One region of the Paenarthrobacter aurescens genome, then DNA from elsewhere that is predicted to be linked to it. Evidence: predicted binding sites of a transcription regulator. Region 1 holds the regulator's gene; the other holds the start of a gene.
The links. The regulator LexA, encoded in region 1, represses DNA repair genes until DNA is damaged. The targets are predictions, from matches to a motif close to TCGAACANNTGTTCGA.
Positions count from the first base shown of each region.

Region 2: the regulator LexA is predicted to act here: its motif matches at 3,063-3,078, upstream of ruvA (Holliday junction branch migration protein RuvA).

Region 1 is NZ_CP157456.1:1,620,050-1,625,992, forward strand. It holds gene ABI796_RS07540 (ATP-dependent DNA helicase) at 1-1,374, shown strand, start outside; gene lexA (transcriptional repressor LexA) at 1,435-2,178, opposite strand; gene ABI796_RS07550 (LysM peptidoglycan-binding domain-containing protein) at 2,525-2,884, shown strand; gene ABI796_RS07555 (histidinol-phosphate transaminase) at 2,962-4,080, shown strand; gene hisB (imidazoleglycerol-phosphate dehydratase HisB) at 4,126-4,752, shown strand; gene hisH (imidazole glycerol phosphate synthase subunit HisH) at 4,749-5,495, shown strand; gene ABI796_RS07570 (hypothetical protein) at 5,496-5,654, shown strand; gene priA (bifunctional 1-(5-phosphoribosyl)-5-((5-phosphoribosylamino)methylideneamino)imidazole-4-carboxamide isomerase/phosphoribosylanthranilate isomerase PriA) at 5,704-5,943, shown strand, end outside.
Region 2 is NZ_CP157456.1:2,325,935-2,331,877, reverse strand. It holds gene ABI796_RS10760 (Mur ligase family protein) at 1-835, opposite strand, end outside; gene pdxT (pyridoxal 5'-phosphate synthase glutaminase subunit PdxT) at 937-1,638, shown strand; gene ABI796_RS10750 (YebC/PmpR family DNA-binding transcriptional regulator) at 1,642-2,397, shown strand; gene ruvC (crossover junction endodeoxyribonuclease RuvC) at 2,459-3,037, shown strand; gene ruvA (Holliday junction branch migration protein RuvA) at 3,152-3,796, shown strand; gene ruvB (Holliday junction branch migration DNA helicase RuvB) at 3,789-4,865, shown strand; gene yajC (preprotein translocase subunit YajC) at 5,008-5,391, shown strand; gene secD (protein translocase subunit SecD) at 5,506-5,943, shown strand, end outside.

The sequences.
Region 1 (5,943 bases):
TCAAGGGCGGGCGAGGCCGACGTCGTGGTCACCAACCATGCCATGCTGGCCGTCAGCGCCTTCGAAGGCCTGGCCGTTCTGCCCGAGTACGACGTCGTTGTGGTTGATGAGGCCCACGAGCTTCAGGACAGGGTGACCGGAGCTGTGTCCGGGCAGTTGTCCGTTGCCATGGTCCACGCGGCAGCATCCAGTGCCCGCAAACACACAGCCATCACTGTGGATGCCCTCAACGCCGCTGCGGATAGCTTGGACATGGCAATCGCCGGAGTGCCCAACGGTTTGTTGCCCAACGGACTCAACGACGAACAGCTCGATTGTCTGGACCAATTGCGCGACGCCACACGCGCGGCGCTCTCGGATTCGAAGACCGATTCCTCCAACGCCGTTGACGGAGGACGCCAGCTCGCCCGTTCACGGCTCATGCTCATCCTGGAACTGTGCGAGCGGATGCTGGCCGCCAAGGAGAACCGCGAAGTGGTCTGGTTCTCGCGGAACAGCACCTTCGACCCCCAGCAGGGCTACTCGCCACCGGACGAGACCGCACCTGCTTTGATCAACATTGCACCTCTTAGCGTCGCAGGGCGGCTCCGTGAGGGACTCTTTGCCGGACACACCGTAGTGCTGACCTCCGCCACGCTGGCCATCGGCTCGGCCTTTGAGCCAGCCGCGGGTGGTCTGGGCCTGATTGGCGAAGGCGCACCGAGCTGGACCGGGATCGATGTCGGATCGCCCTTTGACTACCCCAAACAAGGGGTCTTATACGTCGCAAAACACCTGCCCAAGCCAGGCCGCGGTACCTCGCCTGAGGCGCTGGACGAATTGGAAGACCTCATCCGCGCTTCCGGGGGCGGAGCGCTCTGCCTGTTCTCTTCACGGCGTGCAGCCGAAGAAGCCGCCGATGCCATGCGGCTCCGGCTGGACGTGGATATCCTCTGCCAAGGCGAATCCACCATGGCGGCCCTGGTGAAGCAATTCGCGGACGAACCTGACACGTGCCTCTTCGGAACCATGTCACTATGGCAAGGCGTCGACGTACCGGGTGGCTCCTGCCGTCTGGTGGTCATTGACCGCATCCCCTTCCCACGTCCTGATGATCCCCTGATGACCGCCCGTTCCCGTGCAGTGGCCCAATCGGGCGGTAACGGGTTCATGGCCGTGTCAGCCACCCACGCTGCTATTCGATTGGCTCAAGGCGCAGGCCGGCTAATCCGCTCTACAGGAGACAAAGGGGTTGTAGCCGTACTGGATTCCCGGCTGTCAACAGAGCGCTATGGGGGCTTCCTGCGTGCCGCCCTGCCGCCGTTCTGGGCTACGACGGACCGGACAGTAGTGCGTGGCGTCTTGGAGCGTCTGGGATCGACCAAAGCCTCTTAGGGAGGCGCTGGGTCTGCGGGGAAGCCTTGAGTGTGCGTTTCCTCAAGGAAGCGTGCGTGCTTAGAGAGAGCGCAGCACGGAAACGACCTTGCCCATGATGGTGGCTTGATCTCCGAGGATGGGCTCGTACTGTGTGTTCTGCGGAAGCAGCCATGTGTGCCCGTCCCGCTGCCGGAACGTTTTGACGGTGGCTTCGTCATCCAGCAGGGCGGCAACGATGTCGCCGTTGATGGCATCGTTCTGGCGCCGGACCACTACCCAATCGCCGTCACAGATAGCGGCATCAATCATGGAATCGCCGGCTACCTTCAGCATGAACAGTTCGCCATGCCCCACAAGTTGGCGAGGGAGTGCAAGCACGTCTTCAACCGTCTGGTCAGCCAGAATCGGACCGCCGGCAGCAATGCGGCCCACCAGAGGGACCATGGCAGTATCGCTGGCGCTTGCCAATTCCGTCACGGCCAGGCCACCGGCACTGCGCAGCGTGGTGGGGGCTTCCACGCCGGGAATTGGTCCGCCGTCAAGGGTCAACGGCATCAGCACTTCCATGGCGCGGGGTCGCTTGGGATCTCTGCGGAGGTAGCCGAGCTTCTCGAGCTGTGACAACTGGTGCGTGACGCTGGACAAACTTGCCAGGCCTACGGTGTCGCCGATTTCACGCATGCTGGGCGGGTAGCCGTTGTCGTTGACCGAACGCTGGATGGTCTCCAGGATCTTCTTCTGCCGGACAGTCAGGCTTTTGGGACTCTTTTGAGGCTGTTGGCTCCGCAGGGGTGCCCCGCCGCCTGTGGCTTTCGCTGCCATGTTCGCCAATGCCTTTCATTCAGCCCGATGAGTGCCCGGGGTTGTTGGGTCCGCAAAAAATGTCGGACCCTCCTGTTCCACTGAAACAGTGCTGTTTCTTCACTCAAACGTAGGGCAGGCACAGGCGTTTATCAAACATTTGTTCTAGCGAGTCTCGACACCGTTCGTTGATAAGTGCTAAAAATGTCATAGCAAGGTTCGAATATGTGTTCTATAAACCTGATGCTGAAGCCCGATGTTCGAACAAAGCGTTCGAACATCGGGGGTCGGGGGAGGGGAACACCAAGAATTGGCAGCCAAGCACCGGTACTCCGGAGCCTGGCAATAGCTCAGAAGGGCTCAGCTCATGTCCGCAGTCATCACGTTCGCTGAATTCCGCACTACCCAGGCACCCGCTCGCTTGCGTCTGACCCGGCGTGGTCGGTTTGTCTTCTTCGGCATCCCCGCCATGCTGTTGGTGGCGGCGTTGCTGAGTCTCGCCGGTTTCATCAACTCCCCGGCCAAGGCTGCGGACTCACAGTCCCAGTTGCGTCCGCCTGTGGCCGTCACGGTCACTGTCCAGCCCGGGCAGTCCCTGTGGGGCATTGCTGGTGCTGCAGCTCCTGAGCGGGATCCTCGGGATGTCATCGCCGAGATCATCCAGTTGAATGACCTCCGCGGCGGCCGCATCCTGCCCGGCCAGCAACTCTTCGTCCCCGCAAACTAGGTAGTCCCAGGTCTGTTGCATCTGTGGCCGGGCGTCACAGTTAGTCGGCAGTCCCGACCGCCCCTTAAACTGGGTTGGTGAGTGACCAGCTTGAGCGACTTGACCGACTTCCCCTCCGGACCAACCTGCGTGGACTGAGCCCCTATGGCGCGCCGCAGCTTGATGTCCCCATCCTGCTCAATGTCAACGAGAACACTCATGGCGTCCCTGCTGATGTGCAGGCCGCCATTACCGAGGCTGTTGCTGCTGCCGCTACTGGACTGAACCGTTACCCGGATCGAGAGTTCACTGAACTCCGTCAAGCCCTTGCCGAGTACTTGGGCCACGGACTTTCTCCGGATAACATCTGGGCTGCCAACGGTTCCAATGAAGTCCTGCAGCAAATACTCCAGGCATTTGGCGGTCCGGGACGCAAGGCCCTGGGTTTCCCTCCCACGTACTCCATGTACCCCCTGCTCGCCAGCGGCACTGACACCGAGTATGTCCGGGGAGTCCGTGCTGAGGACTATGGGCTGGACGCAGCTTCGGCTGCTGCGCAGGTCCGGGAAACCGGGGCCAACATTGTTTTCCTCTGCTCGCCCAACAACCCCACGGGCACGGGACTGGGGCTGGACGTCGTCGAGGCAGTCTACGAAGCCGGGGAAGCCAGCCAAGCGATCGTGATCGTGGATGAGGCCTATCACGAGTTCGCACACGACAATACTCCCAGCGCCCTGACCTTGCTGCCCGGCCGCGAGCGATTGATCGTTTCGCGCACAATGAGCAAGGCTTTTGCCCTGGCCGGTGCCAGGCTCGGGTACATGGCTGCAGCTCCTGAAGTTACGGACGCGATCAGGTTGGTGCGTCTGCCCTACCACCTCTCTGCGGTTACCCAGGCAACAGCACTTGCGGCGCTGACGCACCGTGAAGCCCTTATGGCCGACGTCGAAGACATCAAGGTCCAACGGGACCGCATAGTCACTGAGCTGCTGCGCATGGGCCTCAAGCCTGCAGCTTCGGACTCCAACTACGTCTTCTTTGGAGGGCTCGAGGAACCTCACGCGATTTGGCAAGGCCTGCTCGATGCCGGCGTGCTGATCCGCGACGTCGGCATCCCCGGTCATTTGCGTGTTACCGCAGGCACGGAGCAGGAAACAACGGCCTTCCTTGAAGCGCTGGAATCCCTGTTGAACGGCACTGCGCCGCAGCACGCCTAAACTTGTTCTAGACCCAACCCACCCTCCGTGTATAAGGACGTCCCAATGAGCGAAACCGGCGCCACGCCGACCGCTGCCCGAACCGCGCGCATGGAGCGCACCACCAGTGAATCCTCGGTGCTGGTGGAGATCAACCTGGACGGAACAGGTGTATCGGATATCAGCACCTCGGTTCCGTTTTATGACCACATGCTGACGGCATTGTGCAAGCACTCCCTGATTGACATGACAGTCAAGGCCACCGGCGATACCCACATCGATGCCCACCACACCGTGGAAGATGTCGCTATCACCTTTGGTGAGGTTCTCCGCACCGCACTGGGAAACAAGGCCGGCATTCGTCGTTTTGGTGAAGCAACGGTTCCTTTGGACGAAGCTCTGGCGCACGCGGTGGTGGACGTATCCGGGCGTCCGTACCTTGTGCACGGGGGTGAACCGGCCGGACAGGAATACCACTTGATCGGTGGACACTTCACGGGATCGCTGACGCGGCACGTTTTTGAAGCCATCACCCTGCACGCCGGAATCTGCCTGCACATGAATGTCCTTGCCGGGCGGGACCCCCACCACATTGTGGAGGCACAGTTCAAGGCCTTTGCACGTGCGCTTCGCGCTGCGGTGGAGTCCGATCCCCGGGTGGAGGGCATTCCCTCCACCAAGGGGGCACTATGAGCGGGCAGTTCTTGAAGGATGGGGCAGTTGCGGACGCTGTTGCTTCAGTGAAACCGGAGTCGCCCGAGGGCAAGCCCACGGTCACGGTCCTGGACTATGGATCCGGTAATGTGCGGTCCGCGGTCCGCGCCCTGGAACGTGCCGGCGCCCATGTCATTCTCAGTTCCAAACCAGAGGATGTTCTCAACGCCGACGGTCTGGTGGTTCCCGGCGTCGGAGCTTTTGAGACGGTGATGCAGGAACTGAAGTCCGTTGACGCCATCCGCATGATTGGGCGTCGGGTTGCAGGCGGCCGTCCCGTGCTGGCCATCTGTGTTGGCTTGCAGGTCCTCTTTGAGGCAGGTGTCGAGCACGGCACCGAGTCCGAAGGTATGGCCGAATGGCCTGGCAAGGTTGAGCTCCTTCCTGCTCCCGTTGTTCCGCACATGGGGTGGAACACCGTGGACGTTCCGGAAGGCTCCAAACTCTTTGCCGGTGTTGAACAGGAACGGTTCTACTTTGTGCACTCTTATGGTGTGCAGGAGTGGAACTTTGACGTGGTTCAGCCGCGTATGGCTCCTCCCATGGTCACGTGGTCCGAGCACGGTGCGCGCTTCATTGCTGCGGTGGAGAACGGGCCTCTCTGCGCCACGCAGTTCCACCCGGAGAAGTCCGGCGATGCCGGAGCCCGGCTCTTGCGAAACTGGGTGGACACCCTCCGCAAGCCCGCACCGGAAGCATCTTCCGGAAGCGGAGCCGCCTAGATGTGGTGGTCCGTACTCCTGATGGGCCTCGCTGGTCTTCTGGTGGGTGGGGGAATTTCCTTCCATCAGCAGAAAAAGCCCAGGTGGGTCTCCATTTCCTTCTATGTGCTGGCCGGGATGTCCCTGCTGGCCGCCTATCTCCTGACGCTGGGTAACTGAACCACGCGCTCACCACGCCGCGTCACCTTTCGAAACTTCAAGGACACACATGACCTCCTCTGCCCAGTCCGTTCTGGAACTCCTGCCCGCCGTTGACATTGTTGACGGCCAGGCGGTCCGCCTCCTGCAGGGAGAAGCCGGCTCGGAAACCAGCTACGGAACGCCGCTCGAAGCTGCACTGAACTGGCAAAACGCCGGTGCCGAATGGGTGCATATGGTGGACCTTGATGCCGCCTTCGGCCGTGGGAACAACGCTGCGCTGATCAGTGAGGTTGTCTCACAGCTCAAC
Region 2 (5,943 bases), 710 kb from region 1:
CCAGGGACAACGCCGCGGCAGCGTTGAAGATGTTGTAGACGCCGCGAAGCTTCATCGATGTGGTGACGGTTTTGCCGTCGAACTCAAAGTCTGCGTCCTGGGCACCTACCCGTCGAAGCACGACGTCGGCAGCCGGCAGGTCTACATCCTCGCCGGTTTCTGCGGCAACAGAGGTCCCTGACGGCGAGGGGCCAATGCCTGTGGTTCGCATCTCGTCATCGTTGGGGAACGTACTGCGCAGCGATTCGTCGAGGCCGAAATAGCGGACTTCGGGGTGGTGGACGGCGTCCAGGGTGTTGATGGCACTGGCAATCCGGGCTACGCGAGGATCTTCCCGGTTGAGGACAACGGTGCCGGAGGTTTTTGAGGCGATGTGCTCCAGCAGGCGGGCGGTCTTATCGATTTCGCCGAAACGGTCCAATTGATCGCGCAGGACATTCAACAGGAGGCTGTACCGAGGCTCCACTTTGTTGACGAAGTGCACGGCATGGGCCTCGTCCAATTCGAGAATGGCAATGTCCGCGTCGAGCCGTCCACGCCAGTCCACATCGCCCAGCAGGGACGCTGCCACACCACGGGTGAAGTTGCTGCCGCTGCGGTTGGTGAACACTTTGAGGCCTTGGCTTTCAAGGAGTTCCACCACCATCTTTGTGGTGGTGGTCTTGCCGTTGGTGCCGCTGACCACCGCTACGCCGAGGGGGAGCGAAGCCAGCGTTCGCTGCATGAAGCCGGGATCGATTTTCTCAACCACCAAGCCGGGAAAAGCTGAGCCTCCGCCCCGGAGCCGGGACAGTGTGCGGACCAGCTTGCCGAGGGGAACGCTGAAGGAAAGCATGCTCTGTAATATATCCCAGTCAGGGCATGGAACCCCGAACGGCGGAAGCAGCGGGAAGCCGCGGGCAGCGCCACGAAGGGCTTGGACACTATGATGGTCCAATGACCAACCCCCTTTCCGACGCTTCGTCACGCGTGGGTTCAGGACTCCGGATCGGCGTACTGGCTCTGCAGGGCGACTTCCGTGAGCATATCCACGCCGTAGAAGCCGCTGGTGCTGTCGGCGTAGGTATTCGCCGTCCGTCAGAGCTCGATGACATTGACGGGCTCATCATTCCCGGCGGTGAATCCACCACCATTGACAAGCTTTCCAGGATTTTCGAAGTCCGCGACCCCCTCCGGAAGCGCATCGCGGAGGGACTTCCTGTCTATGGCTCCTGCGCCGGCATGATCCTCCTGGCCAACGAAATTGCGGACCCGTCCACTGACCTGGACGGAAATCCGCAGCAAACTTTCGGCGGGCTGGACATCACGGTCCGCAGGAATGCGTTTGGGCGTCAACGGGAGTCCTTTGAAACGGATCTGGACTTCAAAGGCCTCGAATTCAGCGCAGGGGAGTCCGGTGTGGATCCCGTCCACGCGGTATTCATAAGGGGCCCCTGGGTGGAGCGGGTGGGTCCAGGCGTGGAAGTCCTTGCCCAGGTTGATCCGGACCACGCCAGCCACACAGCCACATTGCATGGAGTGGCTAGAATTGTTGCAGTGCGTTCCGGCCAACTGCTGGCCACCTCCTTCCATCCGGAAGTGACGGGCGAGAAACGCGTGCATGAACTCTTTATTCGAATGATCAGAGGAGAAGCGTAAAGCATGTCAGGCCACTCCAAATGGGCGACCACCAAGCACAAGAAAGCCATCATTGACGGCAGGCGTGCAAAGTCGTTCGCGAAGCTGATCAAGAACATTGAAGTTGCCGCCCGCATGGGAGGGCCGGACCTCGCCGGCAACCCGGGGCTTGAACTTGCCGTCACGAAGGCCAAGAAAACTTCGGTTCCCAACGACAACATCGATCGCGCCATCAAACGTGGGGCAGGCCTCACCGGTGAAGTGGTGGACTACACCGAGATCATGTACGAGGCCCGCGGCCCGCAGGGTTCGGCATTGCTGATCGAATGTCTGACAGACAACAAGAACCGCGCCGCCTCCGAGGTGCGCCTTGCTATCTCACGCAACGGCGGCACCATCGCCGATCCCGGTTCCGTGAGCTACCTCTTTGCCCGTAAGGGTGTTGTTGTCTTGCCCAAGAACGGCCTCAGTGAGGATGACATCCTGATGGCGGTTCTGGATGCCGGAGCCGAGGAAGTCAAGGACAGCGGCGAGAACTGGGAAATTCACTCCGAGCCTTCGGACCTCCAGGCCATCCGCGATGCCCTGAAAGAGGCGGGCATCGACTACGACACCGATGAAGCCGAGTTTGTCCCCTCCATGCAGGTTGACCTGGATGTTGAAGGCGCCAAGAAGTTCATGAAGCTCGTGGATGCCCTTGAAGATCTGGACGATGTCCAGAACGTCTACAGCAATGCGGACCTCAGCGAGGAAGTTCAGGCCGCCCTCGACGCCGAATAGACGGCCACGCAGCACGTCAGTCAGACACTCAGCGTTTTACAGCCATCAGGAAGGCCCGGACTTGACTCTTCGCGTATTGGGAGTCGATCCGGGCCTTACCCGTTGCGGCATAGGTGTTGTGGACATCGAGAAAAACCGCAGGGCAACCATGGTTGCCGTGGGGGTGGTGGGCACCTCTGCTGAACTGACGCTGGATAAGAGACTGCTGGTCATTGCCCAGGCCATTGATGAATGGCTGGACCTGCACACCCCGGACGTCGTGGCGGTTGAACGTGTGTTCTCGCAGATGAACGTCAGCACGGTGATGGGTGTAGCCCAGGCCTCCGGTGTGGTGATTGTTGCTGCCGCGAGGCGCGGCATCCCCGTTGCGCTGCACACACCTTCTGAGGTCAAGGCGGCAGTAACGGGCAGCGGTACGTCGAACAAGGATGCAGTGACCAAGCTGGTAACGAAGATTCTCCGCCTGGATGCGCCGCCAAAGCCTGCTGATGCCGCCGACGCGCTGGCGCTGGCCCTGACCCACGCTTGGCGTGCCGGCAGTGGAATGGGCTCAGCGGGTGCCGCGAACGGCAGCGGTGGTCTTACCCCTGCCCAGAAAGCATGGGCGGACGCCGAAGCAAAAGCGCGCCGGAAACGCTGAATGGTGCCTCCCCTTGCTAGGGTATTCGTAGATATGTTCGGATAGTCCGCTCCGGCCGCAGTACTGACAGCAGTACCGCGGCAACGGAGCAGGCGGTAATTCAGGAGCCGGGTCTTGATCAGTTTTCTCCGTGGAACCGTAGCCCACGTTGGTTTGTCCACCGCTGTAATTGACCTCAATGGTGCGGGGATGAGCGTCTTCGCCACACCGCAGACCTTGAGCCACCTCAAAACAGGGTCCGAGGCCAAGCTCTTCACGTCCATGATTGTCCGCGAGGATTCACTGACCCTGTTCGGTTTCGCCGACGACGACGAACGCGAGGTCTTCGACGTCCTGCTGAGCGTCAGCGGTGTAGGCCCGCGTTTGGCTCTGGCCGTTCTGGCAGTGCATGAACCCGAGGCCATCCGGGTGGCGGCGCACACCGGTGACAGCAAAACGTTCACCAAGGTACCGGGAATCGGTCCCAAGGTGGCCGGCCGGATTGTCCTGGAACTTGCCGGGAAGCTGGTTCCCCACGGCACGGGTACCGGCACCGCTCCGGTGGCCGCCGCCAACGCCGAATGGAAGCCTCAGGTTGTGGCGGCCATGACAAGCCTGGGATGGTCCGAGAAGGACGCCAATGGCAGCATCGACAAAGCCATGGCTGATTCCCCGGAACTCGTGGACGCAGGAAACGTGGCCCAGATTCTCCGGGCTACGCTGCGCTGGCTTGGCCAGGACGGCGCACGTGCAGGCAACCGCGTAGGCAGCCGTGGCTGAGCAGTCACTCGTCAGCGGGGGAGAGGAACCGGAAGAGCGGGTCATTGAGGCCGCCCTCCGCCCTAAAAACCTGCATGATTTCGTGGGACAGCACCGGGTCCGTAAGCAGCTCGCTCTGGTCCTTGAGGCCTCAAAAATGCGGGGCCGCAGCGCAGATCATGTGCTGATGTCCGGCCCTCCAGGACTCGGGAAAACCACCCTTGCCATGATCATTGCAGCTGAAATGAACGCGCCGCTGCGCATCAGCAGCGGGCCGGCCATTCAGCACGCAGGAGATCTGGCCGCCATCCTCTCCTCGCTCTCGGAGGGTGAGGTCCTGTTCCTGGACGAAATACACCGCATGTCCAGGCCGGCGGAGGAAATGCTGTACATGGCCATGGAGGACTTCCGCGTGGACATTGTGGTGGGCAAAGGCGCCGGTGCAACGGCCATTCCCTTGGAACTGCCGCCTTTCACGCTGGTGGGCGCCACCACCAGGGCTGGACTTCTCCCCGGTCCGCTGAGGGACCGTTTTGGATTCACCGGGCACCTGGAATTCTATTCAGTGGCAGAACTTGAGCTTGTCCTCCGGCGCTCAGCAGGGCTTCTGGACCTGAAGGTCAACTCCGCGGGATTTACGGAGATAGCAGGGCGGTCCAGAGGAACACCGCGTATTGCCAACAGACTCCTGCGCCGCGTCAGGGACTGGGCTTTGGTTCACGGCATTGATCAAATTGATGCGCGTTCGGCGTCAGCTGCCCTGGACATGTACGAAGTTGATGAGCGCGGCCTGGACAGGCTTGACCGCTCTGTTCTCGAAGCCCTCATCACCAAGTTCAACGGCGGCCCCGTGGGCTTGTCCACTCTGGCCATCGCCGTAGGCGAGGAACCCGAAACCGTGGAGACTGTTGCTGAGCCGTTCCTGGTACGTGAAGGACTTTTGGGACGTACGCCGCGAGGACGAATCGCCATGGCGTCAGCTTGGACCCACCTTGGCTACGCCGTGCCGGCCGGAGTCTTCGGTCAGGAGACGCTGGCGCTGTTTGGTGAGGACGAAAACCACGCCGAAAGCGTCGATACCATCGGTTAACACCCTCTGTTCAGCTTTTCCCACTAGACTGGTATGACGCTCGGCACGTTCGAGTCCTTGATCCATGCCGCTCTGCGGATCTGCCAGGGACGTTGCCGTGAACCAAAACGTAAGTACAGAACGGAACTTCCCTGTGGATCCAATGACCATATTGCTGTTCGTCATGCTTGGACTCTTTGTCTTCATGATGTTCCGCCGCAACAAGAAGACCCAGCAGCAGCAGGCTGAAATGCAGTCAAAGTTTGCCCCGGGCGTCGACGTCATGACCAGCTTCGGTCTCTTTGGCCGCATCGTGTCCATCGACGAAGCCGAGAACAAAGTAGTAATTGAGCTCTCCCCGGGCAACCAGGCCACGGTTCACCGCCAGGCTGTCACCAAGGTGGTAGAGGCTACTCCCGAAGAGGCACCGGTTGTCCCGGACGACGCTTCTTCCCTGACCCCCGCGCAGACCGAAGCGCCTGCCGCCGTCGAGACGCCGGAAGAGACCATTGCGCGCCTCAACAAAGAGGACAAGAAGGACAACTAGCACCGTCAGTCGCGGCGACACCGCGCAAGGCAACTTCTAAGGCAGCCCAGAGCCGCCGGCGGACGCTTACCAGCGTCGGCCGGCGGCTGTCCGGCGATAACAGGAAGATCGATAATGGCACGGACCGGCCCCAAAAACTCAGCCCGCAGGGTGCTGACCTGGCTTGGAGCAATTTTCGTTGTATTGACCGCCGTCCTGGCTGGCGGAGTAGTAACTGGCAATGCCAGTTGGGCTCCCAAGCTTGCTCTGGACCTCGAAGGCGGAACCCAGATGATCCTGGCCCCCAGGGTAGAGGGTTCCAGTGAGATCAATGAGGAGCAACTCAACCAGGCAGTTGCCATCATCCGGCAGCGTGTGGACGGCTCCGGTGTTGCCGAGGCCGAAATCAGCACTCAGTCGGGCCGGAACGTTGTGGTCAGTCTTCCGGGAACACCGTCGAAGGAAACCCGCGACTTGATCCAGGCTTCGGCTGATATGAACTTCCGTCCTGTGATCACCTATGGTGACCCGGCGCCTGTGCCAGCGGAGCAGCGGACCCCTGAGGACCAGCTT